2 regions of the Paenibacillus sp. S02 genome follow, and region 2 is predicted to be linked to the other one. Evidence: predicted binding sites of a transcription regulator. Region 2 holds the regulator's gene; the other holds the start of a gene.
The links. The regulator NrdR, encoded in region 2, represses ribonucleotide reductase genes. The targets are predictions, from matches to a motif close to AACACNATATATNGTGTT.
Positions count from the first base shown of each region.

Region 1 (16,581 bases), 200 kb from region 2:
AATATATTATATTATGTTGTTAATGCACCAACGGGTGGGAGGACAGGCCATGAACAAAGAAGAACAGGTCATAATGGGTTTCAGGGACTTATATAACAAGATGGTTTGGCTTAATAAAGATAAGATGGAAGATAGTCTTAAGGGTTATAAGTCTTCTGAAGTACATTGCATCGAATACATTGAAAGAAATGTAGATTCCAACGTGACAAAACTTGCGGAGTCCCTTTATATGACTAGCGGTGCCATAAGTAAAATAACTAAGAAGCTCATAAAAAAAGGCATTATCGAAAGCTACCAGAAGCCGGATAACAAGAAAGAAATCTATTTTAGGCTTACGGAGCAAGGGAAAGTAATTTATAAAATCCATGAGGAACTGCACAAAGAGTTTCAAGAGCGGGATAAAGCTGTATTTGAACAGGTAACCGAGGAACAATTTGATAGTATGATTAGCTTCCTGGAAAAGTATAGTAGGCATTTGGATGCAGAAATAAAGAAACAGGGTATAGATATTAAGTCGGAATAAATTTGAATAATGAAAATCAAACCACAGGCAGCCGGGCTCTATTGAGAACGGGCTGCATTTTTTTTGCCACTATTTTGTTGCCGAGGAAGCAAAACTGTGATACGATATTTTTGCTTCCTAGGAAGTAAAATGACAAATTTTTAAGGGGAGAATTTAAGTGTTCAAATTTAGATCACACAATGAACAGAACACAGAACAAATTGTAGATAAACACGCTTTAATATTCGGTCTTATCTCTGTGTTTCTTTGCGGAATAGGCTTCAGTATCATAGCACCTGTCGTCCCATTCTTAGTACAGCCTTATATAAGCAATCCGGGAGAACAAGCTATCGTTGTTACGTTGCTGACCTCTGTTTATGCATTCTGCGTGTTTTTTGCGGCTCCCGTACTTGGAGCTTTGAGCGACAAATATGGCCGTCGTCCATTGCTCTTAGTATGCCTTTTGGGTTCCGCAATCGGGTACTTGGTTTTTGGCATAGGAGGAGCTCTATGGGTACTATTTGCTGGGCGTATAATAGAAGGTATAACAGGCGGGAGCATAAGCACGATCTTCGCATATTTTGCAGACATCATTCCTCCAGAACAGAGAACCAAATACTTTGGATGGGTGAGTGCGGTTGTAGGTGTAGGCACTGTCATTGGCCCAACTCTAGGCGGATTACTCGCCAAGTTTGGTTATTCTGTACCCATGTATTTTGGAGCAGTCATAACTTTATTGAATGTTGTTTATGGATTCTTTTTTATGCCTGAGAGCCTTGACAAGAATAATAGACTGAAAGAGATTACCTTTGTAAGACTGAATCCATTTACACAGCTTGCAAACCTGCTTTCCATGAAAAACTTAAACAGGCTACTTGTCTCAGCGTTCTTACTTTGGATACCCAACGGATCTCTACAGGCCGTTTTTTCTCAATTTACAATGGATACCTTCGGTTGGAAGCCTGCACTAATCGGACTTATGTTTTCAATTATGGGCTTCCAAGACATCATTTCACAAGGTTTCATCATGCCAAAGCTTTTGATAAAACTTAATGATAAACAGATAGCCATTCTTGGAATGGTTTCGGAGATTATAGGCTACAGTCTTATTGCGCTATCTACTTTGTTCTCATTCTATCCTCTTTTTATCGCTGGAATGTTTATATTTGGTTTTGGTGATTCGATCTTTGGGCCTTCATTCAATGGGATGCTCTCCAAGTCTGTCGATTCTAGTGAACAAGGAAGGATTCAAGGAGGTAGTCAATCTATTCAGGCTTTAGCAAGAATGATTGGGCCTATCATTGGAGGTCAAATCTATGTGTCACTTGGTCATGCCGCACCCGCTTTTATGGGTATGATCCTTATAGCAGCGGCAATACCAGTTTTATATAAGCGAACGAATATAAATGAGGATTTTGCAAAAATCTCATAAGCGACTTTCAATGAACAAGATATAGATCGAAATGGTTTAGTTCGTCTATATCTTGCACTTCGGAGCGACTGGAATCGAATTTTGCAAAATCCTGAAATATGTAAACTATCAACTTTCTTTAGGCAATAGGGTTTCAGAACTTAGGGACAAGTTCTGAAACCCTATTTGTTTACAGTTTGAGCCATCCGCATGCGGATGGCTCTTCATAGTATCACCTTGCTAAATTAATTTCATGTATTTGTACTTATACGCCAAAATTAAAATCATCATCTGTCAGCGGCTCTACATTCATCGCCCGCACATAGCCGTTTCCTTTTTTAGAGAAGAAATCATGCTGCTTAGTGTGGGTGCTGATGCCGTTGAATACAATGGGATTAACTTCTTCTTCTTCAAACAGTGGATCAAAGCCCAAGTTCATCATGGCCTTGTTGGCGTTGTAGCGCAAAAAGACTTTCACATCGTCTACGAGTCCAATAGGAGTGTAAATTTGCTCGGTGTATTGTTCCTCGTTATTGTGCAAGTAGCGGAGCAAGCCTACCAGCGTCTGGTAAAGATCACGTTGTTCTTCCTCGGCCAATTCTGCATAAATCTCCTGTGCCAGTACACCTACGTACACACCGTGAATACTTTCATCCCGCAGGATCAAATCGATAATTTCTCCACTGCATGTCAGCTTGCCTTGGCCCGCCAGATAAAGAGGGTAGAAGAAGCCGCTATAAAATAAATAGCTTTCTAACAGCACCGACGCTGCCATCGCGAGATACAGGTCTTTGGGAGTGTGGATATTCATATAATACTGACGAATGGTTTCTGCCTTGGTTTGGAGATGTGGATTCTCTTCCACCCAGCGGAATACACCGTCAATTTCTTCCGTGGAAGCTAGCGTTGTAAAGATGCTACTGTACGACTTGGCATGAATTTGTTCCATCATCGCCATAAAGCTTAGTACGGCTTTGCGTTGCAGTCCGTCCACATGCTCCATAATTTGCGGCATGCCCACGCCGCCTTGAATGGTATCCAGTAGCGTCAATCCGCCCAGCACCTTCATGTAGGCTTCTTTTTCGATATCACTGAGGGTTACCCAGGACATTTTATCGTCAGACAACGGGATTTCATCATCCGTCCAAAATTGCATAATGTTCTGGTTCCAGAACATCAGTGTGAAATCATCGTCCGAGCGATTCCAGTTTACAGCTTGTATACCTGTCATTGTTAGCATTCTCCCTTCAGCTTGCGAGATTCCCTGGAAACACATATTGAAATAGTGCAGGCGAATCATCGTATGCTTGACATACGGAAGCTGTATCCGCGAGGGTCTTGTCCAGTCCCGTAAAGGTCTGAACCACACGCTGGATACAGCTTCTAATGCAAAGCATCCATATCTATTCAAAATCTAATTTTTATACTACAGCTTGTTACCATTTATGCTTTAGATGGAGCAGGTGAGGCACTCTTCTACAGACAGCTTTTTGGTGCGTGTGTAGTATAACGATTTAAGTCCTTTGTGTGCGGCGTACAGATAGCAACGTGCTAACTGACGCGTAGTCACGTCACTGTTCACATGAAGCACGGTCGAAATTCCTTGGTCCACGTGCGGCTGGATTTCTGCAATCAGATCAAGCACTTTGAACTGATCCATTTGATAAGCGGATTTATAGAAGAACACGTTATCCTTTTGCAAATAAGGCATTGGATAGTAGGTCGTCGAATTGGCATAGGTACGGGTTTCAATCTGCTCAACAATCGGCATGACGCTGGATGTTGCATTTTGAATGTACGAAATGCTAGCAGTCGGCGCAATTGCCATACGATAGGCGTGGTACAGGCCATTTTTCATCACATCTGCTTTTAATTTGTCCCAGTCCGCTGAAGTCGGAACATAGATGCCTTTGAACAACTCTTGCACACGTGTAGTTGTCGGACGATAATCTGTGTTCAGGTATCGGTCAAAATATACGCCTGTCGCATAATCCGATTCCTCAAATCCATAAAAGCTTTGTCCAGCTGCTTTCGCAATTTCCATACTCTTTTCGATGGAATGATAGTTCATCGTCATGAAGAAGGTACGGACAAAGTCTTTTGCTTCATTGCTTTCATACGCAATTTTGTTTTTGGCAAAGTAGCCGTGCAGATTCATAACACCCAGACCGACGGAGTGCATTTCACGATTCGCTTTCGCAACACCTGGTGCATTAGCTACTTGGGTCATATCGCTGACTGAAGTGAGCGCGATCATACCCTCATGAACGGATTCGCGAATTTTACCATGTTCCATCACATTTACAATGTTCAGAGAAGCCAGATTACAGCTCACGTCCCGGCGGATAGTATCCTGTTGTCCGTAATCTGTAATTTCGGAAGTTTCCTGCAACTGGAAGATTTCCGTGCATAGGTTCGACATCTTGACTTGACCCACGTTTTTAAGAGCATGTGCCTGGTTCGCGTTACTTTTGTTCATGATATATGGATAACCAGACTCCAACTGAATCATGGCAATTTTCGTCAGCATGTCACGTGCGCTCATCGCTATTTTTTTCTTCACCCGATCGTCAGCGAGCAGCGTGTCGTACATTTCATCCAAATCCATGTCGTCCAGATGCGTTCCATAGGCTTTGAACACACTGTAAGGAGCAAATACATGCAGCGGTTCATTATCTTGAGCCAGCTTGTAAAAGCGGTTTGGCACCAGTAATCCAATAGAAAGTGTCTTGAGACGTACTCTTTCGTCAGCATTGATTTTTTTGCTATCCAGGAACTCAAGCACGTCCCATCCGAAAATGTTGTAATAGGCTGCGCCAGAACCTTTACGTTGTCCCATTTGATCTGCGTAGGAGAAGCCGTCTTCCATCAGCTTCAGCACAGGCATTATGCCTTTTGCTGCGCCTTCTACACCCTTAATTGCTTCACCGCGTGCCCGCAGCTTCGAAAGGTTGACCGCAACACCGCCGCCGATTTTGGACAACTGCATGCAAGTGTTCAGCACATAGTTGATTGAGTTCAGGGAGTCGTCCATTTCGAGCAGGAAGCAGGATACCAATTCCCCACGGCGGCTTTTGCCTGCATTCAGGAAGGTTGGCGTCGCTGGCTGGAGACGTTGCTCCATCATCGAGCGGGACAACAGGCGTGCCGTATCGGCGTTACCGCGTCCTAAATGCAGCGCGACAGCAGCAACCCGGTCAGGGTAATGTTCCAGATAGACTTTACGGTCGTTACTCTTCATTGCATAGTCAGTATAAAACTTGGATGCTGCCATATAGGAAGGAAATTTAAAATTATAGCTATGAGTGATATGGAAAATATCATTAATTTCGTCAGCCGTGTAGCTGTTATAGAAATTTTCGTAATAATCATTCTCAATCATATACAGCACTTGAGCGGCTGTGTCAGCAAACTTCAAACTCCGTTCCTGAACTTCCTTCATAAATTCTGCTACAGCCTCTTGGTCCTTTTCCAATTGGAAAAAGCCGTCTGTATCGCGTTTCATCAACATGTTGTTCAATTCAATATGCCGCAACTCGGCTCACCTCCTGTTTAAAACGCTCTACATCTCCGAACGTTCCAGATAATTCAAATTTACTAATTACGGGGACATTATAGTGGTCGGCAATCAAATCCGCACTTTTGGCAAATTTCTCACCCCAGTTACGGTTGCCGCTTGCAGCTACACCAACAAGGTTTTGTGCATTTTTTTTCAAAAAGGAAGATACCCTCTCAGGTATCTGCCCAAACCCGGTTGTATATGTAATAAGTACGTAAGGTTCTTCTATAGTCATTTGCTCCTCAATCTGAACCGCTGGAAGCTTGAGCTTGTTTATAAATCTTTTTACATTGCCGGTCTTGGAATCATATGCAATCAGCATGGTATGCAACCTCCTTAAACAATTAACGAAAAAAGAAAACGGCATTGCCCGAGATCCATCATAGCTGGAATCCCTTGCTGGCTGTGCCATTTAAAATTTTTGACTCTATATTTACATGTATTTTCATACCTGTATCTTCAAGGTATCGGGCATAAATACGTTTTTTACACTATATTTAGAGTACATTCTCTATTTTATATCTATATATAGTTTTGTCAATCGGTCTAGAGGGGATCAGCGGACCCAGATCGGGTATAAGTCCAAGCGGGGTGCGGAAAAGAGCGAAAGAACTTTTTTTTCGTAAGTATGTTAAAAAAGTATTGGAGTTTTTGAGGGTGAAGATGTACGATTTGTCAATGGGCAATAGAATGGAAAATTTACATTTTACTGTAGAAAGGATGAAGCAGATGGGAAGTGATTTTATGGAATTTCAATCGTTTAATATGATCTTTTTTATCGTATTTGGACTCATTGCTTTTGTAATGATAATGGGAATTGTCAAAACGATAGGAGCGGGCCTGTCCAATCAAGCAGCCGAACGGGTACAACGTTCATGTAAGGTTGTGGATAAACGGACGAGAGTGCGTGGGGGATCAGGCGATTTTTCAGCTTCGACATATTATTATATCACCTTTGAGTTTGACGGGGGTGAGCGTATGGAGCTGGAGGTGAAGGATACAGACTTTGGTATGATTGTGATCGGGGATCGTGGGGAGCTTCATTATAAAGGTACACGTTTTCTGGAGTTTGTGAGAGTAATGGAAGCGTAAAGGTGTTGGCGGGGAGTTAGTATTGCCAAAACAAATACATAATTGGAGGGAAGATTACGATGCCGCATATCATTGGAAAACGAATAGTATTGAGAGAATACCGTCAAGAAGATATACCAGCTATCCGAAAATGGGTCAATGACCCGGAAATCACACGTGGTTTAAGCGACGTGTTTATCTACCCGCATTCACAGGTGAATAGCGAATCCTTTGTACAGATGATGATTGACGGCAACCCCGAGATCAAAGGTTTTGTCATTGCGCATAAAGACACACTGGACTATATCGGACAACTGGACTTATTTAAAATTAACTGGGTGAATCGGCACGCCACCCTTGGAATTGTGATCGGACGTGACGGTGACCTGGGCAAAGGCTACGGTCGGGAAGCAATTCGCCTAATACAGAAATTTGCATTTCATACGCTGAATCTGCATCGGCTGGAGCTGGAGGTCTATGCGTTCAATGAACGTGCACACCGTTGCTATTTGGCATGCGGCTTCAAGGAGGAAGGGCGGCTACGGGAAAAGCTATTCAGGGAAGGGCAATATTATGACATTATTCAGATGGGGATTTTGCGAAGTGAATATGAGGCTGCAGAGCAAGCGACGGAATCCTGAGAGTGCAACCACATAAGCTATTTTACTCCGTCAGCTTTCTTCAATTTTTTATGAGTGAAATCACGGGGACTACACTCATCCTTTTTCTATTAGCTAAAGGACTTTCTTTGCAGAGTGCGAACTTCTTACTAGTTGTATTCTTTGTAAGTATTTTTTTGTTTGAGATACCCACAGGGGCTATTGCAGATAAGTATGGAAGAAAAATTTCTGTTATTTTGGGACTTTGTTGTTTTCTACTCTATAGTGTGTTGTTCGTTTGGACAGATCATATCGGGGTGCTTGTGTTTGCGCAAGTCTTTGGGGGTCTGGCTATATGTTTACAATCAGGTTCGTTGGAATCATGGGTTGTGGAAAATAGTGATAAGCCCATGGAAGTTCTTTTTACAACCTCTAACAGTATACAGTACATTTCGGGATTTATTTGTGGTCTGTTGGGAGCCTTCCTCGCAACTTTTAACTATTCACTTCCATGGGCGGCCAGTATTTTATCTATTATTGTATGTATTTTTCTATGTTTCTTTTATATGGATGAGGAGAACATTGCTCATCGAAAGACGTCTACTACCCGTATTAAAACGATTATCGGAGAAAGTGTCCGTATCGGTTTTGAAAATAAGTCTATCTGGATTGTGTTTATGATTGGCTTATTTATCAGCTTTTCGAACTCGGCGGGGAATACATTTCAACAGCCACGTCTGGTTGGCCTTTCTGAACAAGGGATTTGGATTATGGGGTTTATCAAGGCAGGGTATTCACTATGTATGACTTTGGGAAGTTACCTGGTTCGAAAGCTAGGCGCACGATACAGTGATGTACATATACTCATGTATGCTTGCGGTATGATTGGGATATGGCTCATTTTAGCCGGTGCGTTCAACACATTTTATCCTGTACTGCTTACCTTTTTAATCTATGAAATTGGGCGCGGCATGTATCCGGTTGCCAAACAAATTTTTCTGAACAAAAGAATCTCTAATGAGTATCGTTCTACACTACTATCTCTGGATTCTGCGATTTCACAATTAGGCATGTGCGTAGGTTTAATCGTGACAGGTATCATCAGTCGTAATTTTACGGATTTGTCTTCCGATCAAACACCTATTCAAATATCTTGGGTGATGTGTGGCGGGATTGCGTTGATTCCTATTATTTTATTGTTTTACGTCAATCGTGTTTCAGGGAAAAGTAATTCTTGGAAAGAAAAAGAAACCAAACAGAATGTTTAATGTAAAAGTTAATATAGAAGGGCTGAACAGCATTGTCTGTCAGCCCTATAATATTTCATTAAAAGACAAACCCTATTTTTCGCCGTACCACAACTTCAGGCGATTTTGGATTAGTCCAGTGTAGATTTCTTCAGCTTTTGGCACACCCGCCTGATCCAGCTCTTGGAGCATGCGGTCATACACAGCGTCGAACTGATCTGGCTTGGCAAGTACGGCCTCAGGAATCCGTTTGCGTACAATGTCCTGTGACTTCTGATAAATAACATTGTAATTCGTATTAGTCGGAACGGGCATGTTGTAGGCAGCCCCCCACTCTTTTACCGGAAAATCCTTTTCGTTCGGGAACAGGTCTTTCCACGTCTGGGCTTTGTATGCCTGAAGGGACTCCTTTTCGGCTTGACTATAATTTTCGGTAATCATCTCCGGATAATTGGTTGTGTAATAGTTGCCAGAAGGGTCCTTTACGCTATCGCCGTAATGTGGCCCCCATATCCAGTACAAACCGATACCTGACTCTCTGCTAAAAGAAGCATTATCGGTGTTTTTACGTTGTTGCACATCTGCCGGAATGACTCGTTTGCCGTTCTCTACGTTGTAATGCTGGCCTTCAATTCCCCAATTGCGTAAAATTTGTCCTTCGTCGGAGGCCAGAAAATCCAGAAACTTGATAGCTCGCACCGGATTTTCACATGAGGTTGTAATTCCGATCCCGGATGCGGTATCGAAGCCAATGGGCTGAAGGGAATGATCCTCGTATTTCTCATTTAAAGTGACTGGAAAATGGGCGTAAGTGAATTCATCCTTACCTGCTGCCTTGAGCGCATTTTCGGCATCTTGATAGTTCCATTCCTGATCAATGAGTCCGATGACACGGCCTGCGGCGATTTTGGACTTATACTGATCACTTTTTTGCACAAAAGTATCCTTATCCAACAGTCCTTCATTGTACATATGGTTCAACCAACGGAAATATTCACGTTCTTCTGGGCGCTTGTAGTGAAGAATTGCTTTGTGTGTTTTAGGATCAATATAATATTCGCCATCGTCGGGTCCACCTGTAGCAGTAACAGCCGGGTTAGTCACTGTAATTTGAATTTTCCAGTCTTCGGCATCAAGTGATAGGGGGATGGTTCGCTGGCCATTGGTGGTAGGGTATTTGGCGACATAATCTTTAAGTGCTTTTTCAAAATCTTGAACGGTGCGGATTTTAGGATATCCAAGCTTCTTAAGTGCCTGATGCTGGATTTCGAAGCCGGCTTGTGCATCAAACGCGATGTGATCCACACCCAAATTGGTCGGGATCGTGTAGATGGCTGGATCTTCACTACTATATTTAATACGATTAAAATAATCTCCATACACTTTCTTAATGTTAGGGCCGTATTTGTCAATGAGGTCGGTTAGGTCAATGAGTGCCCCGGCATCGACCAGCTTGCCAATGTCTGATTTGGGGTACACGAGATCTGGATACTCTCCGCTCGCTGCCATTAAAGCAAACTTTTCCTCGCCTCGGCCATTGACAGCATGTTCAGCATTTAGCGTAACGCCCGTTTTCTTGATAATTTCCTGCCCGACAGCATCCTTCATGTTGTTCCAGTTGGAGCTGGAATCACCGCCAAAGAAAGTAAATGTAATAGGGCTGGTGTCATTAGGATCTTCCTTTTCTGCCTTACTGCCTGTTCCGTTCGCACAGCCCGTTGTAACGAGCAGCAGCAAAGACAGGAGCAGGATGGAGCTCTGACGTACCGACCTGTTCATGAACATTTGCAAATCCCCCTTAATAAGTATGATTTACACAATGTAAGTGCTTTCAATAGTAAATTGTAGGAAATAAAAAACCTCACGTCAAGTTATTTATAATTGTTTGTTATGTGGTTTGTTTTTTTATTAAGCAAACATATTTTGGTGGAGGGTGTGGATTTGTACAAATCTATCATTTGATGATCTAAAACAAAGTATGCTACGATGGTACCAGTTTATAGGTACACCCGTGTATTAGAAAGGTTAAGGTAGAAAAAGATTCCGAATAGGGTTGGGTGAGAAGATGCGTGGAAAAGTAACGTTGCAAGAAATTGCGGATGCGGCGGGCGTTTCAAAGTTCGCTGTTTCGCGTGCACTGTCAGGCAAACCCGGTGTAAGTGAAGAGACAAGGGCGGCTCTGGTCAAGCTTGCTGCCCAGATGGGCTATTTTCGCAGTCATCCCAAAATGACAGGGGTAGAGCCTCGGGACACAGATCCCAGAGAATGGTCGGGTACCGTGCTAGTGTTATTTCCGAATATTAGGTACCAGAACAGGGAATCCAGGTACTGGGGGCCTGTATTTGAAGGGATTTCCGAGCGTCTGAACCGTAAGGGTATGGATATGATCACGTTAACGGAGCCCTCGACTGAAGATACGTTTTCTCTACTGAACCCGGAGGCGATTAAAGGGATTATCACAGTAGGGACGATTTCAACTTCGTTGTTGCTAAACATTTATCGGATGGGTATTCCGGTCGTTATGGTAGATCATTGGGATTCTGCATTTTTAAGTGATACGGTGTTTACAGATAATCGCACATGCATGAGTGAATTAATGAAGGACTTGCTGTGCAGGGGCTATACCCGCTTTCAGTTTGTGGGTCATATTGATGACGCTCACAGTTTCTACGAACGCTGGGAAGCTTGTCGTTCCACACTGGAAATGAGCGGAGTAGAATTGCGGCAAAATAAAGCCCTTCTTCACGGAGGAGCGCAGGCGCTTGCCGAGGAAATGGACAAGTTGTCTGAGGACGAACTGCCTGAGGTTTTTGTATGTGCTAATGATGTGACTGCTGCGCAGGTCGTGGATGTGCTGAAAGAAAAGGGGATTGACGTTCCAAGGCGTTGCGGAGTGACCGGGTTTGACGATACGAATGAACAAATGCCGATTTATGCCACGGTGAGAGTGGATAAGGAATTGCTGGGAATGCGTGCAGTGGACCAGTTGTTGTGGCGCATAACGAACCCGGACTCGCCTGTCGAGAAAAAGTTGCTACATGCTGAGCTATTCGTACGGGAAGTTCATGCACCCCGGATCAGTCGGGAAAATGATGACCGTGAGCGTTCCATCAGCACAATCACATATAGTTAATGTCCAGATACGTGTTTGACACCATACACCGTGAAGACGAAGGAGGTCGCTTTTAGCCTGTTTAGGGGCAGAGGGCGACTTTTATTTTGTATTTTGTCATTTGTTCCAAAAAACAATTGACTACTTTGTTAGCTTGGTGTTATTTTTGTTATGTTACTTACAAATCCAGATGTTCCCAATCATGCTTATAGGGAGGCTTGTGACGATGGTTAATGTGATAGGGTTGGATGGCTGGAGGTTTAGGGAAGCACAGAGTGATGAGTGGCTCAGCGCGAAAGTGCCGGGTTGTGTACATACCGATCTTTTACGACATGGCAAAATTCCTGATCCGTTTATCGGTATGAACGAGATGGAGGTACAGTGGATTGATAAGCAGGATTGGATATATGAAGCCCATTTTGAGATAAATGCAGATCAGCTTCAATGTCAATGTGTAGAGTTGGTGTTGGAAGGTCTAGACACATACGCGGATGTAAAAGTGAATGGTCAATCTGTCTTGTCAGCCAATAATATGTTTCGGGTATGGAGACAAGATGTGAGGGCATTTGTTCAGCAAGGGGAAAATCGGCTGGAAATCAGTTTTCGTTCTCCGATTGCTGAAGATGTACCCAAGCTGGAAAGCTTAGGTTATGGACTCCCTGCACCCAATGATCAGTCCGAGATAGGTGGTTTGTCCGACAAAAAGGTAAGCGTTTTCGCACGCAAGGCTCCCTACCACTATGGTTGGGATTGGGGACCGAGGCTGGTGACGAGCGGTATCTGGAGAGAGGTCCGGATCGAGGCATGGTCCGGTCTGATCGTGAGAGACTTGTTTATTCGACAGGACGAGGTGAATTCGGTAGGGGCTAAACTCATGGCAGTGGTAGAGATCGAAAATGCAGATGAGATTAGAGATGCCGAGTTGCGTATTTCCGCTGACGGGAAGGTGTGGTCCAAGCCAGTTCGGCTGCTGAAGGGGAAGCAGCCGGTGGAGCTGGAGCTGGAGATGAAGAAGCCGAAGCTGTGGTGGTGCCGTGGACTGGGGGAGCCGCATCTATATACGTTTGTGGCCGAATTGGTGGAACAAGAACAAGGAGCTGTAATCGCGGAAAAATCGGTAAAAACGGGACTGCGCTCCATCCGTCTTGTACGTGAACGGGATGCAGCAGGAGAGAGCTTTTATTTTGAGCTGAACGGAATTTCGGTGTTTGCAAAAGGGGCTAACCATATTCCGAATGACAGCTTTGTCACTGAAGTTACGATGGAACGATATCGGTATGAAATTGCCAGTGCAGCAACCTCGAATATGAATATGTTGCGGGTGTGGGGTGGCGGTATTTATGAACAAGACGTATTTTATGAGCTTTGTGATGAATACGGTTTGCTCGTGTGGCAAGATTTTATGTTCGCCTGTAGCATGTACCCAGGGGATGAGGATTTTATGGACAATGTGGCACAGGAAGCCGAGGACAATATCAAGCGGCTGCGTCATCATCCCTGCATTGCCTTATGGTGCGGCAACAATGAGATCGATTCTGCATGGGCGCATTATGAAGAGAACGGAGGCTGGGGCTGGAAAAAGGACTACACACCTGAGCAACGGGAGCGCCTGTGGGATGATTATGAAACGCTCTTTCATCGGATTCTACCGGAGGCTGTACACACCTGGTCTGCGCAGACAGCATATTGGCCCTCCTCCCCACTGATTGACCTGACGAGAGATCGGAACCAGCATGCCCATCGGTCTTCAACTGCAGGTGATATTCATTATTGGGGTGTATGGCACGCGTCTGAGCCGTTTGAGAATTACCATGTACATGTGGGCCGTTTTATGAGTGAATATGGTTTTCAGTCCTTTCCTGAATACAAGTCCGTTCGTACTTATGCGGAAGAGAAGGATTTGGAGCTGGAATCTGCGGTGATGCTGGCACATCAGAAGAACGATGCGGGCAATCGTCTGATTAAAGAATATATGGGGCGGTACATGCGAGAGCCAAAGGATTTTACAAGTTTTCTTCCCATGAGCCAAATTTTACAGGCAGAAGCAATGAAAGCAGCTATAGAGGCGCATCGTCGTCACAAGCCCTATTGCATGGGAACATTATACTGGCAAATGAATGACTGCTGGCCCGTTGCCTCCTGGTCGAGTATGGACTATTTTGGTCGTTGGAAGGCGCTCCAATATACGGCTAAGCGCAGCTTTGCCGATGTGCTGTTGAGTGCAACAGATACAGAACAGGGGAATAAGGCACTGCATCTGGTCAACGATACACTAGAGCCGATATCAGGTACGCTGCGGCTGACGCTTTTGCATATCCGTAGCAGCCAGGCTATTCGTGAAGAGAATGTTAAGGTAAAGCAACCAGCAGGCGGTGCAGGAATTGTACATATACTGCCTATCGACAAATGGCTGAGTGGCCTGAACCGGGCGGAGCATATGCTGGTCGCGCGTCTGACACAGAATGGTGAACAGGTGGCCTCTGGTGAAATTTATTTTGCAGACACAAAAGAGATGGATTTACCGCAGGCAAAAATTGAAGTGACAGAGATTCAGGGAAGCGGAGGCAGCAGATTCATGCTGTGTTCGGATGTACTTGCCAGACACGTGTGGCTATCGGCAGAGCAGGAAGGTATTTTCAGTGACAACCATCTGGATCTGGCTCCCGGTATTCCAAAAACAGTGGAATTCTTGGCCTTGCGCAACGGTTCATCAGCATTTGTGGCAACTGCGCCGGGTACATTGACAGTACATTCATTGGTCAATTGGATACAAGGTTAGACAGCAGTAAAAGCTTATCCGTCTTTAAGTAGATGATGGATAGGCTTTTTTTATAATATAAATTTATGTTTATGATATGTAAAGCGTTTTCATAATGTTAATATACATAACAAAAGAGGGCTTTCGATTTAAGCGATAACAGATCATTTGTAAGAAATCTATCTATTTAGCATCTAATTTTGGTAGAATAGGTTCAAAGTATAATCAAAGCCGTATTAAAACTGACATCGCGAGTATGCTTAGTGTTGAGCGGAGCCCTATAGAGAGGGTCATGAAAGCATTAGGCGGCAGGGGGGAGGACATGATGCGAAAGAGCTGGTACAGGAGATTGCTTTTTTCCTATTTCCCGATTTTTATGTTAACGGTGTCGATCCTCATTTTTTTATCCTTCCTGATTGTAAACGAAATATCGCGCAATGAAACTGGAAAGGCGAATCGGATTACAACCGGATTTGTGATGGACAGTGTGGAGAAGTCGCTGACAAAGGTAGAAATGGACGTATTAAGCGAGGCGGAGACGAACAAGAGCTACAGTTCTTTTCTGAATGGGCAGGCGCAAAGTGGCAGCACGATGCTGTATGGGCTAGTTGGAAGCCTGCGCGCGCTTAAGGATAATCATGAACTGGTACATTCCGTTTATATTTATCGAACGAAGGATCACACGGTGTTAACGAGAAGTGGACTTCAAGATGCTTCAACATTCGGTGATTATCCGTATATTGAGCAGGCTCTTCGGTCGGAGGATCGGCAGTGGTCACCTGTGCGGGAATGGACGGAGCCGGGAACACATACGTCAGAACGTGTGATTTCAATGCATAAGCGCCTCCCGTTGCCTTTTGGAGGACAAGGGCTGCTGGTAATCAATATCGGTGTGTATCCGTTGCAGCAAATGATTGGTCAAATGACGAATCCGACAGTTTCCTATCTGGTGATTAATGATGCTAGCGGTCAAACCATTTATCCAGCTGCATCCGGTACAAAAGATGCTGTAAAAGCAGAGGACGGGCAGCAACTGACTCATCTGATGTCCCCCCGGCTGGGATGGAGTTTTGAAAGTGGTATTCGTGCCGGACAGTTGTTCGAGTGGGTGTCTGTTATCTCTTACGTCTGGATTGTAGTTGGATTGGCTGTTGTTATATTAGCGGTGATCTACATTATTTATGTGACTCGCAGAAATTACAGGCCAATTCAGCTGATGATGCAGCGTATTCAACAACTGCCCAGTCGTCCGGGTGAAGAAAACAACAAGGATGAGCTGTGGATGATTGATCATGCGTTGCAAAGTCTGATTCGGCAAACGATCGATTATGAACAGCAGGAGCATGCGAATATACTCATTCGGCGGCGGCAGCTGTTCCTTGATCTTATGGAAGGTACAGGCACCGAAACGGTAGAGCTTCGGCTGAATAATCTTTCTCCTTTTGCGGATGGCGGGAAGAGAGGTGTTACTCTGGTCTATGCTGTCATGGTGGTAGAGTTGCACGATCTGGATCTGCCACAAACAGCAGACGGTAGCAGACGTTTAGAGGATCATGGGGGCGAAGATCAGCGTTTAAGCCTGTCGTTGCTTGGTATGGTACAGGAACTAGCAGCTACCTATGGATGGCAGGGCTGGGCAGAATGGATGAGTCGTAAAAGAATCTCCATTTTATTGCGGAAAGAGGTAGAAGATGGGGAAGGCTTACTGGGTGTGAAGCTGCAAGAAATGGCACAAACAGGCTGTGAGTGGCTGCATGGGCATCTGGGTGTACAGCTCACGATTGGGATAGGTGGCCAGATTCACGAGTTGGAGCATATTCAGGATTCTTATCGGTCCGCCATTTCTGCCCTAAGGTACCGGTTAACGCTGGGAGTACGTGATATTGTGACCAGTGATCAGGTTCCGCAAGCCAATGACATTCCATTATACTCATATTTGCCGCTGATTTCGGAGACGATTCGTTCTTTTCGGCTGGCGAGCCACGATTGGCGTGTACAGCTGGAAGGACTATTTGAAGCGATGGAAACAGACAAGATGAAGGATGGAGATATTTTAACGGTAATGCAGTGGATGCAAGAGCTGCTGGAACGGGAAATGCGTGAGATGAAGGATGTATCGGGGGCGCTGGATCGTTATTTTAACGGACCGGAAGCAGAAAGATGGAAATGTGAGGTCGAGTCTGCGTCTTCATTGGCTGTGATGCATACGCTAATGCTGGAGCACATGACCACTGTGTATCGGACTTATGTTGCCGCCAGTGAAACCAAAAGCTACCGGGCTATGGTTAGCGAAATGAAGCAATATATTGAAGAGCACTATAC
Region 1 is NZ_CP073682.1:2,110,183-2,126,763, forward strand. Features, by position in the region: gene KAI36_RS09420 (MarR family transcriptional regulator) at 50-523, shown strand; gene KAI36_RS09425 (MFS transporter) at 681-1,934, shown strand; gene nrdF (class 1b ribonucleoside-diphosphate reductase subunit beta) at 2,179-3,144, opposite strand; gene nrdE (class 1b ribonucleoside-diphosphate reductase subunit alpha) at 3,364-5,448, opposite strand; gene nrdI (class Ib ribonucleoside-diphosphate reductase assembly flavoprotein NrdI) at 5,435-5,794, opposite strand; gene KAI36_RS09445 (DUF2500 domain-containing protein) at 6,202-6,564, shown strand; gene KAI36_RS09450 (GNAT family N-acetyltransferase) at 6,624-7,184, shown strand; gene KAI36_RS09455 (MFS transporter) at 7,187-8,410, shown strand; gene KAI36_RS09460 (ABC transporter substrate-binding protein) at 8,483-10,174, opposite strand; gene KAI36_RS09465 (LacI family DNA-binding transcriptional regulator) at 10,455-11,522, shown strand; gene KAI36_RS09470 (beta-mannosidase) at 11,728-14,280, shown strand; gene KAI36_RS09475 (helix-turn-helix domain-containing protein) at 14,582-16,581, shown strand, end outside.
Region 1: nrdI (class Ib ribonucleoside-diphosphate reductase assembly flavoprotein NrdI) is a predicted target of NrdR. The motif match lies at 5,960-5,977, and genes of this name have one in related genera.

Region 2 (16,581 bases):
ATAAATAGCTTGTCCTCTTCCTGATAAACATGCAATTTAATAACTGACAAATAGATGGAAGGCTCAACTGCATGCTTGAACGAATTCTCCAGAAGCGGCTGCAATATTAACTTTGGAATCTTATATTTTGCAATATGGGAGGGAAAGTCCATCTGAAAATCAATCCGGTCGTCAAACCGGTATTTTTGGATTGTTAAATAGCTTTTTAAAATCTCAAGTTCTTCTTCGAAAGTGATAATATCCCGGTTAAAATTTGTGGAGTATCTCATAAGATGACCAAGGGCTTCTACCATGCTTGAAATTTGCTTCTGTTTATTTGTTTTAGCCAACCAATTAACAGATTCCAGTGTATTGTATAAAAAGTGTGGGTTTATCTGAGCCTGCAGTGCTTTAAATTCAGTTTCCTTTATCAGCAACTGCTTAGAAAAGTTCTCCTGGATCAACTCATCAATTCTTTGGATCATTGTTATAAAATTCCGATAAAGAATCCCTATCTCGCCTTCATTAATTATAGAGGGATTTAATAAATTTACTGCGTGAAAGTTCCCCTTTTGGACTTCCTGCATGGTAGATGCTAATTCTTGAATGGGATTCGTAAACTTTCTTAAAAATTTAAAACCAAGGGAAATAAGAAAAACAAACATTAACATAAAAACCAGTACCAAGGTATATTTCGCAGCAGTAATCTTGGAAAACATCATGTTAAAGGGAATGATGCTCCAATATGTCCAGTCTTTAAAATCGGTTGTAATATGGCTGACAAAGGTTCTTTCCCCATTAATGTATTCAATACTATAGCCTTGGTCATTTTTTGCATTGAAATGATATTCTTTAAAATCATCTATTCCTTTTTCCGAATAAAAAACCTCATCTTCTTTTGTAATCACAATATTTCCTGCTATTTCTCCATGAGGTTTTGGTAAACCGCTTACAATCTTGTCTAAATCAACACGAATAAGCAGTTTGCCAATGGTTTCAAAGTTTAGGTTCTCATAAGACTGGATAAGGCGAACAGAAATTAAATCCCCATTATATCCTTCCAGCTCCATCCAATGGTTTTTACCCTCATCCTTATCCGCCTGACTAAGAGCAAGTTCCCTATCTTTATTCTTTATTGGATCGCTACTATCCCCGGCCACAAACTCCCTACCTGCTGAATCGTACAGATAAATGGAATGAACGTAATTTGCCGGATCCACATATTTCTCCAATTCATCTCCAATTTTCTGTTCAAGACGATAGAAATCATAGCCTTTTACATTTCCTTGAAGATCTAATAAATTTTTTTGAATATACGGATCGACTGCTATGTTATAACTAACTTCTTCTACTCTTTCAAGCTTCTCTTCTACATTGTTGGACGACATCATCAGCACTTGTGAGGATTTTGCATAGATTTGCTCATCATAGAGGGAAAAGGCATATTGAAGGCCCCCTAATACAAATACTAGTGTTGTCAGCATAATCAATGTAATCGTTAAGAAAAGCTTTACGTTTAGCTTTGAATTTATATATAAATTCGCAAAGTAAAACCATATCTTCTTCATGAACATGAAACAGCTCCCTCAGTTCGGGAATGATACAAATTCGGATTTAGCATTTTCTTTATATTTATTATTCCAAATAAAATACTTCCTTTAAATTTCTTGACACAGGACTGTCATCAGGATTGGTCTCCATTAAAGGCTCCATATAAGTCCACCATTTTTGGCAAATATCTGTTTGAGCAATTTGTTCCCATTTTTCTTCATCTTCAATTTCTAAGAATGCAAATAAGCTCCCCGTTTCCTCATCAAGAAATATTGAATAGTTGTGTGCACCGTGCCTTTTTAGCATTTCAGCCATTTCTGGCCAAAGTTTGTCATGGCGGTGCTTATACTCTTCATAATAATCAGGAAAAACATGCATAATACTCGCTTTTCTAATCACTTTTCAGCACTCCAGACTTTAAAATCAATTTTGTCTTTTGCAGTTTTCAGGATGAATTTGTTTATCTTTCTTATTTATCTAAATTACACTAAAATACGATAGATGCCCTATGACGCAATTCACTAAAATATTGTTTTCATTGAACTACTCTTCATTCAAGAAATGCATGTAGCTAACAGATTTTGAGTCTTAACCTTCCATAAAATTCTATAAACCATGCTAATCAACGACAAAAAAACGGCATTTCTGCCGTTTTTCTAAAGGATGGACTCTCAGGGACTCGAACCCTGGACCAATTGATTAAGAGTCAACTGCTCTACCAACTGAGCTAAGAGTCCATAATAAAAGTTTGGTGGAGCCTAGGGGGATCGAACCCCTGACCTCATCGCTGCCAGCGATGCGCTCTCCCAGCTGAGCTAAGGCCCCAAATATGTAAGTGAATCAACTGTTTCAAGCGACTTCTATATCATATAAAATTTCCAACCCTGTGTCAATACTTTTATAAAAAAATATAATTTTCTCCCTCCATGGCCCAGAAAAGATACAGTCAGCGATCAGTCGCTGGCTGTATCTTTAGATAGCAGTGTTTTCAGTTCCTTCATAAACATATTGATGTCTTTAAACTGACGATAGACGGACGCAAAACGTACGTAGGCGACTTCATCCACTGGGTAAAGCTGTTCCATGACCAGCTCCCCGATCTGCTGGCTATCCACTTCTGTGGCTGCTGTGTTGCGGATAGCGTTCTCCACCTGGGATACGATCATATCCAATTGCTCGACGGATACTGGGCGCTTCTCGCAGGCTCGAATGAGACCGCGCAGCATTTTATCACGACTAAACTCTTCACGGCTGCCGTCTTTTTTGATGACCATGAGTGGGGTTTCCTCCACCATTTCAAAGGTAGTAAAACGCCTGGCACACTGCTCACATTCACGGCGGCGACGGATGGACTTGTTATCATTCGCAGGTCGCGAATCCAACACTTTCGTGCCATTGTAGGCACAATACGGACATTTCATAATCTCACCACTTTCTTTTTCCAATAAATTCCCGAAGATTTTTAGTAATAATTTTGTCAAAACGGATCATAATATGTTTACCACATCGCGAGGAGGTGAACAACAATGGCACAAGGAAACAATGGCAACTCCAACAATCTGGTAGTCAGCAGATCCTCCGGTGCTCTGGAGCAAATGAAATATGAAATCGCTCAAGAGCTGGGTATCAGCATTCCTCAAGATGGATACCAAGGTAACATGACTTCCTATGAGAACGGTTCGATCGGGGGCTACATCACAAAACGCCTAGTAACGATCGCCGAACAACAATTGGCAGGTCAATACCAATAATCGCGGTAATAATGCAGAAATAACAAGAAAAAGTGTATGGACGGGCTGCTAAAAACAGCCTGTCCTGCGCTTTTTTCATTTTAAAGCGAAAAGGCTCATCATGTCATTAACTTGTCATTTAAAAATCATTATAAATTTTCGTGTATTGCCTGTAGTAATAAATGACCCGCTGTACATAATGTCGTGTCTCACCAAAAGGGATTTGCTTAATGGACTCTTCTTTTCCATCCCACACTCCCTTATCGAGCCACTCTTGAACTTTACCCGGCCCTGCATTGTAAGCAGCTACGATCGCTACAGGATTATCCTGAAACTTCATGGATAGGTTATGCAAATACCAGGTTCCCAGCTCTATATTGGTGCCAGGCTCGTGCTTGACACTGTCCAGCGGAACCTTTTGAATCTGGGCGCTGTCCATAATCCAATTTGCTGTATTCGGCATAATCTGCATCAGGCCCAGTGCACCCTTATGCGATTGCTTGCTGGTTTTAAAATTGGTTTCCACGCGGATAATAGACGCCACCAAAAATGGGTCCACTTCATACGTTTGTGAATACTGCCGAATCTCATCCTTATATTGAATCGGATAGAACCAAGACATCCAATTTGAATTGAGGAACAGAATCAGGACAAACCCGACAAACAAAGTGAGCAGGACTCTTTTCTTTCGCAAAATATTCATGCAAGTCCCTTCCGCTGCCAAAATTGATCTATTTGTCGTTTCGTCTCAGACTGTGTTCCGCTATTATCGATAACGATATCGGCCAAGTTTTTCTTTTGTTCAATATCCATTTGTGCGGACAGCCGAAGTCCAGCTTGCTCCTCCGTCAGACCGTCTCTGAGCATCAGACGCTGGAGCTGAATATCACGTGGTACGTACACAACCATAATTTCCTCGTACAAGCTCTCCAGCCCGGACTCGTACATTAACGGGATATCTGCCAAAACAAGCTTGTCCGGCTGTTCCCGTTCATATGCTTCCATACGCAGACGCATTTCCTCACGAATAGCAGGATGTGTAATATCGTTAAGTGCCTGCCGCTGGGCAGGGTCTCCGAATACAATCTCACCCAGTTTTTTGCGGTGCAGGGTTCCGTCACTGTTCACTATAGCTTGTCCAAAATGCTGTATGACCGCCGCCAGCACCGGATGCCCCGGAAGCATCACTTCCCGGGCAATGGCATCTGCGTCGATCAGCAGCGCACCTTTGGCGACCAAAAGAGCCGACACGGTGCTTTTTCCGGTAGCAATACCTCCGGTTAATCCGATATTCATGCTCTTTCACCTCATAACAGCTTCAATATGCCCATCATAATCAGTAATAATGCCGGCAATACACCCAGCGCCTTCATAAATCGAAATGCTGATAGAAAGAAGCCTGCCTTCATCCCTGCAATCAAAAATGTTCCACTGAATAGCGTAATAGCCAGCGCAGTAGACAATGGCTGAAAACCAAGCATAGCTGCCCCTAATCCCGCTCCGAACGCATCGACCGATAATGCAATACCCAGCCAAACCGCTTCGGTAGCAGATATACTGCCGGAACGGTCCATGTCCGCAGCAGACGGGCTTCGAAGAATCCGAATAACAAGTCCCCATTTGCGGAACTCCAGAGAAAATAGCGTTCTCTCCTGCTGCTCTATAGAAGCTTCTGCCGACAGATCTTTTCTTGAGCTAAGGAAAGACTCTGTATCAGCATCCTCTATAATCTTCTTCTCTCCAAGAACAGATCTGCTCACTGGCTCAGTCTGTTCTGTAAGAAGCAGCCCCCGAGAGGCCTCCGCTGAATCCTCTAGCGAATCCTCTTTGCGGTGCAGAGCTTGAAACAAAGAGTAACAGCCGATACAGATCAGGATGACAGCGCCGAAAACGGTCGTATATACAGGAGACAGGACACGAGATAGTAATGCGCCCAATTGCATGGATATGCCAATCACCAAACCTGAACATACGGAGATGATAGCAATCGACAACAGTGGAATTTTCATTTTGCGCAGACCATATGTAACACCGACTCCGAAACTGTCCAAACTTAGCGCAAATGCCAGTAACAGCAGGGCTCCCCAATGATTAGCCACTCCAATTCCCTCCCATTGCGAAGGCAGGGCCTTATAACAACCGAAACCCTCCGCAGTATTGGTACTTGGAACAATATATGAGAGGGATGGGCTTGGGGTGACTGTGCCTGTTTAGCGCAGAGGTTGGCAGACCGGACAATGATGTGTGCCACGTCCGGCTACGACAGATTTTTCGATCAATGTGCCACAGTTAATGCAAGGCTTCGCGTTACGTCCATAGATTTGCAATTGATGCTGGAAGTCGCCCGTTTTGCCCTGTCCATTAACGAACGATTTAATGGACGAGCCTCCAACCTGAATTGACGCACCCAGCGTGGAGACAATAGCTTCATGCAAGACATGAAATTGGCTATCCGTTAGGCTTTTGGCTGGCTGTGCTGGATGAATCCCCGCCTTAAACAACGATTCATCTACATAAATATTCCCGATGCCCACCACATATGACTGGTTTAACAGCGCTGCCTTGATCGAAGTCGAACGAGTTCCAACAGCGGCACGCAGCATTTCCGGTGTAAAGGCCTCGTCCATCGGTTCCAAACCAAGCTTGTTCAGCGGCTTTTCCAGCAAATCTTGTCCTGCCGGAAATAAGTGCATCGTGCCAAACTGGCGCACATCCTGATAACGCAGCTCCGTACCATCTTTAAAATGAAAGATGACATGGGTATGCTTTTCCACAGGATCATGTTGCGAATACAATCCATATCGCCCTTCCATTCGAAGATGGGAGACCAACACCAGCCCGTCCAGCAAAATCCGCAGAAACTTTCCGCGTCTCTCCACCCCTGTAATCCGGTGATCGGCCAATTCCATCGCAAAAGCATGGATATCATCGGGCCGTTGAATGATCCGCGGTAAATTCACGGTGACATGATCTATATGTTTATCAACGATAAGCTCGTTTAGCGTTCGTTTAATTGTTTCTACTTCCGGTAATTCCGGCATGATGTCTTCACCTCACCCTATATTATAACGGAAGCAGCGTCAAATTGGGACTATCTACTCATTGAAATATCTTACTTGGCCTCATACCAATTGCTGCCATAGCTTACTTCGGCTTTGAGCGGCACAGCCAGCTTTAATGCAGCTTCCATGGTAGCCGGGACAAGCTCTTTCATCGTTTCCATTTCCTCAGGCGGAACCTCGAACACAAGCTCATCATGTACTTGGAGCAGCATTCTGCTGCGAAGATTACGTTCACGTAGCGCCTTATCCATCTGTACCATCGCCAACTTGATAATATCGGCTGCGGTACCTTGAATCGGCGTATTCATCGCTGTACGCTCAGCGAATGAACGCAGGTTGAAATTACTGGCGTTAATCTCCGGCAAATAGCGTCTGCGTTCCAACAGCGTTTTTACGTAGCCGTCCCGCTTCGCATCCTTCACAATATCATCCATGTAACGGCGAACGCCTTGGAACACGTCAAAATACTGGTCGATAAAGCGAGCCGCTTCCTTCCGCGTAATATTCAAATTTTGTGACAGACCATAATCACTGATTCCGTAGACAATCCCAAAGTTGACTGCCTTCGCAGAACGCCGCATGTTGGAGTCTACATCTTCCGCTGCTACACCAAACACATCGGATGCGGTCTTGGTATGGATGTCCATATCGTGGACAAAGGCTTCCTTCAAACGTTCATCATCCGAAATATCAGCCAGCACCCGCAGCTCGATCTGTGAGTAGTCTGCCGCCAAAATAGACCAGCCCGGTTCGGACGGAACAAATACTTTACGGATTTTGCGACCTTCTTCGAGACGAATCGGAATGTTTTGCAAATTCGGAAATTGACTGCTCAAGCGTCCAGTTGCTGCAACCGTCTGCCGGAAATACGTATGCACCTTACCCGTTTTCTCCGAAATTTCTTTAAGCAATCCTTCGACATACGTCGATTGGAGTTTGGCAATTGTACGGTACTGCAAAATGTTTTGTACAATATCATGATAGGGGGCCAGCTTTTCCAGAACCTCTGCATCAGTCGAGTAACCCGTTTTCGTCTTTTTAATGACAGGCAAACCCAGTTTATCAAACAAAATCTCACCCAACTGCTTGGGCGAATTTAGATTGAACTCTACTCCGGCAATGCTGTAGATTTCACCCACCAACGTTGCAATCTGGGCTTCAAATTCTTTCCCCAAAGCGCGCAGTTCTTCTACGTTCACCAAAATACCCTGCTTCTCCATATCCGCCAAAATGCGGGACAACGGCATCTCCAGCTCATGAAACAGCTTATGCATTTCCGTTTTTTCCAGCTCAGCCTGCTGCACAGGCACCAAAGCTTCAATCACCGCTGCCTTACGCGCCACATGATCGGACAGTACATCCACATCAGGGACTTTATATTTTGCTCCTTTGCCGAACACTTCTTCGTCTGGACGGATCGAAGACAAGCCATATTTGGCTGCCAATCCGCTCAATGTCTGGTTTGCATCGGTTGGGTCCAGCAAGTACCCTGCCAGTTGCACATCAAACTCGGCACCTGCAAACTCAATTCCATGCCAGTGTAAAGCCAAATCCGTTCGATGCAGATCATGACCGCGTTTTTTGCGTTCAGGGTCAGCAAGCCATGCGCGAATAGGTGTAGCTGCATCGCTTTGCAGTACATCCAGTGTCATAAAAAACTGCTGTCCCGTTGCGGCAAATATCAGACCTACGATGTCAGCATGATGCGGATTATCACCATGCGTCTCAACATGCAGCACATCCACACGATCCAACACTTCTACCAATTCGCTAATCCGCTGCTCATCCAGCACTGTTACGTCAGCCGCGGCTTCCTCTACGTCTACCCCAGTACTGCCAACCTCACCTGAAAAGGATAAACGCTCCAGCAAGGACTTGAACTCCAGCTTCGCCAGAGCTGGCCCGGCCGTTTCTGCTTGCAGCCCGCCGAAGGCCACATCTTCCAGCTGCTTGTCCAACGTTACATCCCGATAAATGGTCGCTAAATCTTTGCTCATTCGCGCATCGTCAGCATGTGTCTCTACGCGTTCTTTCATTTTGCCCTTCAGCTCATTCGTGTGCGCCAGCACTTCTTCGACTGAACCGTATTGATGCAGCAGCTTGAGCGCTGTTTTTTCACCCACGCCGGGAATACCAGGAATATTGTCCGACGTATCGCCCATCAGACCCTTAAGGTCAATAATTTGCAGCGGCTTCAGGCCATATCGTTCCTGAATTTGCTCAGGTCCATACGTCTCCACCTCAGTAACCCCTTTGCGGGTCAAGCCGACTGTGACATGGTCTGAAGCCAATTGAAGCATATCCTTGTCCCCGGTCACGACCAGCACATTAAAACCGGCTTCGTCCGCTGTCTTGGACAGGGTGCCTATAATATCGTCCGCCTCATAGCCATCCAGTTCAAACTGAGCAATGCCGAAAGCGGTCAATAGCTCTTTCAGCAACGGAAATTGCTGGGACAGCTCTGGCGGTGTTTTCTCCCGTCCACCTTTGTAATCCTCGTATCCTTTATGGCGAAACGTTATTTTACCGGCATCGAAGGCAACCAGAATATGTGTTGGTTTGTGCTCCTCCAAGAGCCGCAATAACATCGTCGTAAATCCGTACACCGCGTTCGTCTGCTGCCCGCTCGAATTCGTTAACGGTGGCATAGCAAAAAACGCCCGGTAAATGATACTGTTACCATCTATAAGCATGAGTTTATCCATTTAGCACCTCGCAAGTTCATCAATGCATTCGTAACGTTCTTACGTTTTACGCATTCCTCTTCCTATCTTAACATACAAGACTCCTTTTTCAGAAAAAAACGGCTGCTTCCTAACCAAATTTGCCTTTTGCTCAAAGACAAGTCTGGGTCAGAAACAACCGCTATATACCTGAAAGCTCTACTGGTTCAAATCTGGTCTCTCCCCTGTCACGAGATATACAGTGCTTTCACCGATATTCGTAGCATGGTCACCAATTCGTTCAATGTATCGTCCTACAAGCAGTTGCAGCATGGCTTGTGAAGCCTCTGCCGGCTTTTCTACCATAAAGGCGTAGAGATCGCTGATCATGTGGCTATACATGGAATCCACACGATCATCCTCTTTGGCCATTTTGTAGGCCAGATCTGTATTTTCATCCAAATAGGATTTGATCGCATCATCTATCATTTCTTTAACAATGGAAGCCATGTGCGGAATATCCACCAGCGGCTTAATGATCTGCTGCCCTTCCAAACGAAGTGTCACCTTGGCAATATCAAGTGCCAGATCGCCCATTCGTTCCAGATCACTGGAAATTTTAAATGCAACAATGATCCGGCGCAAATCCTTCGCTACCGGTTGCTGGGTAATAATGAGCTTGGAACCCATATCGAGAATATTCTCTTCCAGCGTATTGAGGGATGCATCATTTTTGACCACCTGCTGAGCCAATTCTATATTTTTGGTCTGCAAACATTCAATGGCCTGATCGAGCGCCTTCGAAACGTGTGCACCCATTTCGCGCAGTACGGCTCTCAGTTCATCTAACCCTTCATCAAAACCTTTTCTACGTATCATTTCGAAGTCACCCCTTCTGGCATATTCATCTGGTAGGCTTTAGCCAAATCGCCCTGAAATATAATCTTCTGTACGTGAATCTTGCGGCGTGGAAAACATCGTCTCTGTATCCGCCGCTTCCACCACAACACCATTCAAAAAGAACGCAGTTCGACCGGACACACGCGCTGCCTGATGCATGTTATGCGTCACCATGACAATGGTATACGTATCTCGCAATTCCTGAACCAGTTCTTCAATTTTCATCGTGGAGATCGGATCTAGCGCAGATGTCGCCTCGTCCATCAGCAAAATATCCGGCTGTACAGCAAGCGCCCGGGCAATGCACAACCGCTGCTGTTGTCCACCGGACAAGCTCAGAGCTGAACGCTTCAGAAAGTCCTTGACCTCTTCCCAGAGTGCCGCCTGCCGCAGGCTTTGCTCGACCAGTTCGTCCAACTTGTCCTTTTGCCGAATTCCATGCAGACGCGGTCCGTAGGCCACGTTGTCATAAATGGATTTGGGAAACGGGTTAGGCTGTTGAAAAACCATTCCTACTTGCTTGCGCAGGGCTTCTACTTCCATTGTATCGCCGTATATATCCTGGCCTGCGATACTCACAGTGCCCTCAATACGCGTTCCCGGTATCATGTCATTCATCCGGTTCAGCGTACGCAGCAGGGTTGATTTGCCGCAGCCGGACGGACCGATGAAGGCAGTTACCGTTTTTTCAGGAATATCGAGGTTTATATGTTTCAGCGCGTGAAATTTCTCATAATATAAATTCAGCTTATCTATCCGGATTACGGAATCATTCATGGATTTATGATCTCCTTCGTGTTGCAGTTATGAGCCTCAAGCATTGCACCTGATTTGCACAATATGAAGATTATATAAGCTGTGTGTAAATTCAGTGTGGTGGATTTGTTAACGGTATGTAAAATGATCAAGAACTTAGCATGAGCTCAAGCTCCTGCGCAATTCCGGCTGCATTCAAAGCCGCTTCCTCTGCGGAACGGGACATTTCGCTGTTTTTGGCTTCAATTTCATCGACAGCCTGCAATAGTCTGGCAAATGTTTGTGTTCCAGCAGTTATAAATTGAGAGCCTGTATGAATCTGCTGCATACTCGTATCCGTCAGTTCAGCGGTGTCACGCAGCATTTGCTCAATATGGGTGAGTAAGCCTGTAATCTGCGTGGAAAAGGCTTTCGTCTGGAGTGACATATTCCGCACCTCCTGAGACACAATCTGGAAGCCTCGCCCGTGTTCGCCAGCATGCGCCGCTTCAATGGACGCGTTAATCGCCAGCAGTCCGCTGTGATCTGCCAGTGCACGAATGGATGAAGCCATACCCGCAATGTCATTCAGCGATTGGGTCAGCGCCGTCATCTGCTCATGCTGACGCTTCATTTGCTCCGTGACTGCACGATAGGAGAGCAGAACATCCTCCAGTTCTACTTTGCCACGGCGGGATAATTCACTCATTGAGCGGGTTAGCCGCACACTGTCATCGGCCTCTTTAGCTGCATCCAGCACGGTCAGCTGAATACGCTGGACTCCGTCATAGCTATGCCGAATCACATCGCCCCGCTCTTCGTCCGCTTCTCTTTGCATTCGCTGCACGACGGACAGGATATCTCGAATCGTGAGTACGCCGAGTAATTGTGTGCCTTTCTTAACCAACACACAATCGTAAAAACGCTGTTCTTCGCGCAACATCGCCAGTTCCACAATGTCCGATGCCCGGCTTTTCAAATCCACAATTAATGTATCGGGGTCAGCAAATATGGCCGCAGGCTTGTCATAGAACAACGCCGCAGCAAATCTGCCCGTAAAATGGCGATTGTACGCATCTCTCATAATAATGCCCAGTGGAAGATCATTTTTATCCACAACAATAACACAAGGTATATCTTCCTGTGTTTTCATAAGTGCTAACAGTTCTTTACAAGACATGTCCGTACCAATGATCGGAACCTCCCGGCATGGCACATAGGTAGTAATCGGCTTGTATGCTTCACGTTCAATCACGGCAGTGGAACTCGGCTGGGTCTTTGGTTCCGTTATCATCGTTCTGAAGTCCCCTTTTTTTAACTACTTGGAGTGACGGGAACATCATATCGGTCATTTGTTGATTCTGGCGACTAGTTTTGTTAATGAAATGTAAAATCACGAAATGGACACAAAAGTCGCCGGAAACTGCTTTGGACAAAGAAAAACGCTCCTCATTTATAATAAATGAGAAGCGCTTCTTTTTTTATTTACAACCAGCTTATATCCCACTCCACGGATCGAATCAATATGAACCGAGTCGGGATCTAGCTCCAGCTTTTTACGTAAGGAACTGACGTGCACATCCACGGTCCGTTGACCGCCAATGTAGTCAAAACCCCAAACAGCATTCATCAGATCATCTCGGGTCAATACCACACCCGGCTTGCGGGACAAATAAAGAAGCACCTCAAATTCCTTTGGTCTGAGGCTGATGGACTGACCTCCAAGAATGACTTCATATTTTTCAGGGTAAATCTCCAGCTCGCCCAATTGAATTTTGGAGCTATCTTTCTGATCAGACAACACTCCTTCATCCCCGCCGGAAGTTCTTCGCAGCACAGCCGTCACGCGGGCCAACAGCTCAGAAACGCCAAAAGGCTTCGTGATGTAATCATCCGCACCCGACTTCAGCCCTTGGACAACCTCGGCTTCACCGTTTTTGGCCGTTAAGATAATGATAGGCGTCGTCAGCCCCTGATGACGAAGTCTGCTCAGAATGTCCAGTCCGTTCATTCCCGGCAACATCAAATCCAGCAGGATCAAATCGTAGGACTCTCTGGAAGCTTTTTCAAACCCGGCACTGCCATGATCCTCCGTGTCCACTTCGAAGCCTTCTTGTATCAAATTGTAGGATAGCAATCTGGCAAGCGTTGGTTCATCCTCAATAACCAGCAAGCGTTGTCCCATAAATAACTTCATCTCCTGTTTACCTGTTAAAGGCGCATTGGTCAAAATCCTGAAACCTTTTCCATACTCATGCGACACCCGTTTATTTTATCACGGCATTGTTAACAGAATGTAAAAAATGTTCTAGTTCATTCTTCCTGTTGCAATAGCGGTAATTCAACTGTAAATGTGGTACCCAATCCAAGCTCACTTTCCACCGAAAGGGTGCCATGATGCAAATCGACCAAGTGTTTGACGATCGACAATCCCAGCCCCGTTCCGCCAGAGTTGCGCGAGCGTCCTTTGTCCACCCGGTAAAAGCGCTCAAAGATACGTGGCAGGTCCTTCTTCGGAATTCCAATACCTGTATCACTGACTGTAAATACGACCTTTTCCGTGTCATTCTCCCGCTGTATCGTTAGAACCTTAATCTTTACCTTGCCACCATCAAGTGTATAGTTGATGCCATTAGACAAAAGGTTCAGGAAAATCTGCTGAAGCTTATCTTCATCTGCCTCCATAAACAGCTCATCCGGGATATCCATGTGTAGCGTAATTCTTTTTTTGGCCGCAACATTGTTCAGTTTTTCCAGCAATGATTCTATGAACGACGAAACGTGCACCGGCGAGCAATCCAGCGGAGAACGCTTGGATTCAATTTTGGATAGCTCCAGAATGTCACCGATCAGCCGATTCAATCGTTCGCTTTCATCATATATAATTTGCAAAAATGAACGGGCCGTCTCTTCATCTTTAACCCCACCACCGAGTAACGTCTCGGCAAAGCCCTTGACCGCGGCAATCGGTGTTTTTAGCTCATGAGAAACGTTAGCCACAAATTCGCTCCGCATATTTTCCAACCGTCGAATGGCCGTAATATCCTGTAAAAGGAACAGCATCCCGCGGTATCCGCCTTCATCCTCATACATCGGGACACCGTCCAGCAACACGAGTCTCTCCTCGGGATTGTACAAATGAACCTCACCATGCAGCCTCTCTCGGCTTTGTATGCTGCCCTCAATTAGCTTTGTGAGCTCATAGTGCTTCTTCAGCTCATGATACGGCTTGTCCGTCACCCGTTTACCCACGACACCGAGCATTCGCTCAGACTCACGGTTTACAAGCGCAATACACTCACTTGCATCAATCATTAGAATCCCGCCTGTCATATTACTCATAACGCTCTGGAGGAGATCCTCATTGTCACGTATCGTTTTCATTTGGTTTTGGAGACTGTCAGCCATACGATTAATGGCTTCACCCAATTGCCCTACCTCATCCCGGCGCTGTACACCGACTCTTGCGTCATAATCCAGTCCTGATATGCGGTTGGCTACCCCTGTAATATGTTCAATAGGCGAGGTCAGGCTGCGAGCAATACGATAGCTCACCAATCCAGCAGCAATAAACAGCAACACAAGACCAATCCCGATGGCCGTCCAGCCGCGCCGTACTCCCTCCTCCACCGCTTTCAGACTCATGGACAAACGGATATATCCGTCAAATCCCTTGTCCGATACAACAGGCTCTGCAACGTATAGCATGTTCCGCTGCAAGGTTTCGCTGTAGCGTATTGTCCGACCGATTCCTTCCGCCGTGGCTTGCCGTATTTCATCACGTGATGCGTGGTTTTCCATCTTACGCGGATCGCTTAACGAATCGCCAACCACCGTCCCGTCCTTGCGAATGAAGGTCACCCTAGATTCCGTCAGACGAGCAATTTCCTTCGCCTTTTGAGAATAATAAGAGACATAATCCGTGCTGGATAGGGCATCTGCATTTACAAAAGGGAATGTAGCGCGAAGCAGGTCGATCTCCCGTCCCATGTTCTCCTCTAGCACCTTCATATTCGAATTTTTAAAAATTTGTCCCATCGTGATTCCAGCAGCAAGGACAGATACGCCAATCAAAATCAGCATGATCAGGGTAAGCCTGAAACGAAACGATTTCATAAAATATGCCCATCCTTTATGTAAGTTAAGTCTCATTCTACAGGCTACCTTCATTATGTTCCACTGTGAAAAGAAAAAAGGCCAGAGCATAACACGGCCCCAGCCTTTCTCTTGTCCTCTTATCCGTTTATAACTTCACCGCCATTGATATGAATAACCTGTCCGCTTACATATGAAGAATCGTCTGAAGCAAGGTACACATAGGCTGGCGCCAATTCTTCCGGCTGACCCGGACGCTTCATTGGCTGAGCTCCTCCAAACTCGCTGACCGTCTTGGCATCAAATGTAGACGGGATTAAGGGCGTCCAGATTGGCCCTGGTGCTACAGCGTTCACCCGAATACCTTGATCCGCCAAATTGAGTGAAAGGGAACGAGTAAAGGATGTGATTGCCCCTTTGGTCGATGAATAATCAATGAGTGTCTTGTTCCCAGCATACGCGGTAATCGATGTAGTGTTGACGATAGTGCTCCCTTTCTTCAAATGCGGCAATGCTGCTTGCGTCAGGAAGAACATACCGAAAATATTCGTACGGAAAGTGCGCTCCAACTGTTCTTTGGTGATATCCTCCAGCTTTTGTTGTGGATGCTGCTCTGCCGCATTGTTTACGACAATGTCGAGCTTGCCCAGCTCGTTAACCGTCTGTTGAACCGCTTTTTTGGCAAATTGGTCATCTCCGATATCGCCAGGAATCAACACGCATTTGCGTCCCTCCTGCTCTACCTGACGTTTTGTTTCTTCCGCATCCTTATGCTCATTCAAGTAGATGATAGCTACGTCCGCACCTTCTTTGGCATACGTGACAGCTACAGCCCGTCCAATTCCACTGTCTCCACCAGTAATAAGTGCAACTTTATCTGTTAGCTTGCCAGCGGCTTTATAAGTTGGTTTTTCAAACTGGGGTGCAGGCGACATTTTGGACTCAATCCCCGGTTGCTGGTCCTGATGCTGTGGGGGCAAGGTTTGCTGAGGTTGATTACTTTTAGGCATTGTACATTCTCCCTTCAAAATCAGATATTTTATAGGATGCAACATTTGCATCCACTCTACTCCTGATTTACCACACAAAGTTATTCGTTAAACGAAAAAAGAAAAATGTAGTTATTTGAGCGCACAAAAAAAACGGCCTATGCTTATTCAGCACAGACCGTTTTTTCAACTTAGCATTTGTCATCATTCGATTATAGGCTCTCACCAAATGCATAATTAAATAATATGGCTGTATACCATTAAAAACGTAATTAAAATCAGGAAGACGGCAAGCAGTGTACTGAACATTCGCATTTTGCCAGCGTATTGCGTAATAGGCTGTTGGCTACGAATCGCTTCCAGCGACAGCCGTAACGGCTTACCCATGGCTCCCGCGATACCAGAAATGGAGAGAAACAGCAGCAAAACAACAACGATCCATGCTACCGAATAAGAACCCCAGGGAAAAATCATATAGATACCGCTAACAAGCACAAGGATCAGTGCAAATTGAGCCAACCGGTTCAATAGCTGAACAGCCGATATCGTTCCTTCCTGCACGCTAGGAGCCAATTTGTCGATTTTGCCCACAACGAAGGGGAGCAATAAATAAAAACCCATCGCCAGTGATCCAATAATGTGAATAAAAAACATTCTTTACAACCTCCATTTCTTTGTTTTCTTACAAACTTTTTTCCATAGAACGATCATATTCCAACGAATGACTACCATCTTTTCAGTGTTTTGGGACATGCTTTTCTATGCCAGGATTTTGCAAAATCCTCATGCAACTATCAATACATATGAACTCTATTATACCGGGGAAGTGGGTCAAAGCAAAGGAATAAGGAAGAAAACGAATAGATTACTTAAAAGT
Region 2 is NZ_CP073682.1:1,910,594-1,927,174, reverse strand. Features, by position in the region: gene KAI36_RS08500 (cache domain-containing sensor histidine kinase) at 1-1,547, opposite strand, end outside; gene rhaM (L-rhamnose mutarotase) at 1,615-1,929, opposite strand; tRNA gene KAI36_RS08490 (tRNA-Lys) at 2,195-2,267, opposite strand; tRNA gene KAI36_RS08485 (tRNA-Ala) at 2,280-2,355, opposite strand; gene nrdR (transcriptional regulator NrdR) at 2,484-2,951, opposite strand; gene KAI36_RS08475 (alpha/beta-type small acid-soluble spore protein) at 3,057-3,281, shown strand; gene KAI36_RS08470 (lytic transglycosylase domain-containing protein) at 3,400-3,963, opposite strand; gene coaE (dephospho-CoA kinase) at 3,960-4,556, opposite strand; gene KAI36_RS08460 (MntP/YtaF family protein) at 4,568-5,359, opposite strand; gene mutM (DNA-formamidopyrimidine glycosylase) at 5,471-6,301, opposite strand; gene polA (DNA polymerase I) at 6,373-9,027, opposite strand; gene phoU (phosphate signaling complex protein PhoU) at 9,205-9,864, opposite strand; gene pstB (phosphate ABC transporter ATP-binding protein PstB) at 9,904-10,662, opposite strand; gene KAI36_RS08435 (methyl-accepting chemotaxis protein) at 10,790-11,914, opposite strand; gene KAI36_RS08430 (response regulator transcription factor) at 12,074-12,805, opposite strand; gene pnpS (two-component system histidine kinase PnpS) at 12,934-14,736, opposite strand; gene KAI36_RS08420 (SDR family oxidoreductase) at 14,856-15,725, opposite strand; gene KAI36_RS08415 (hypothetical protein) at 15,942-16,358, opposite strand.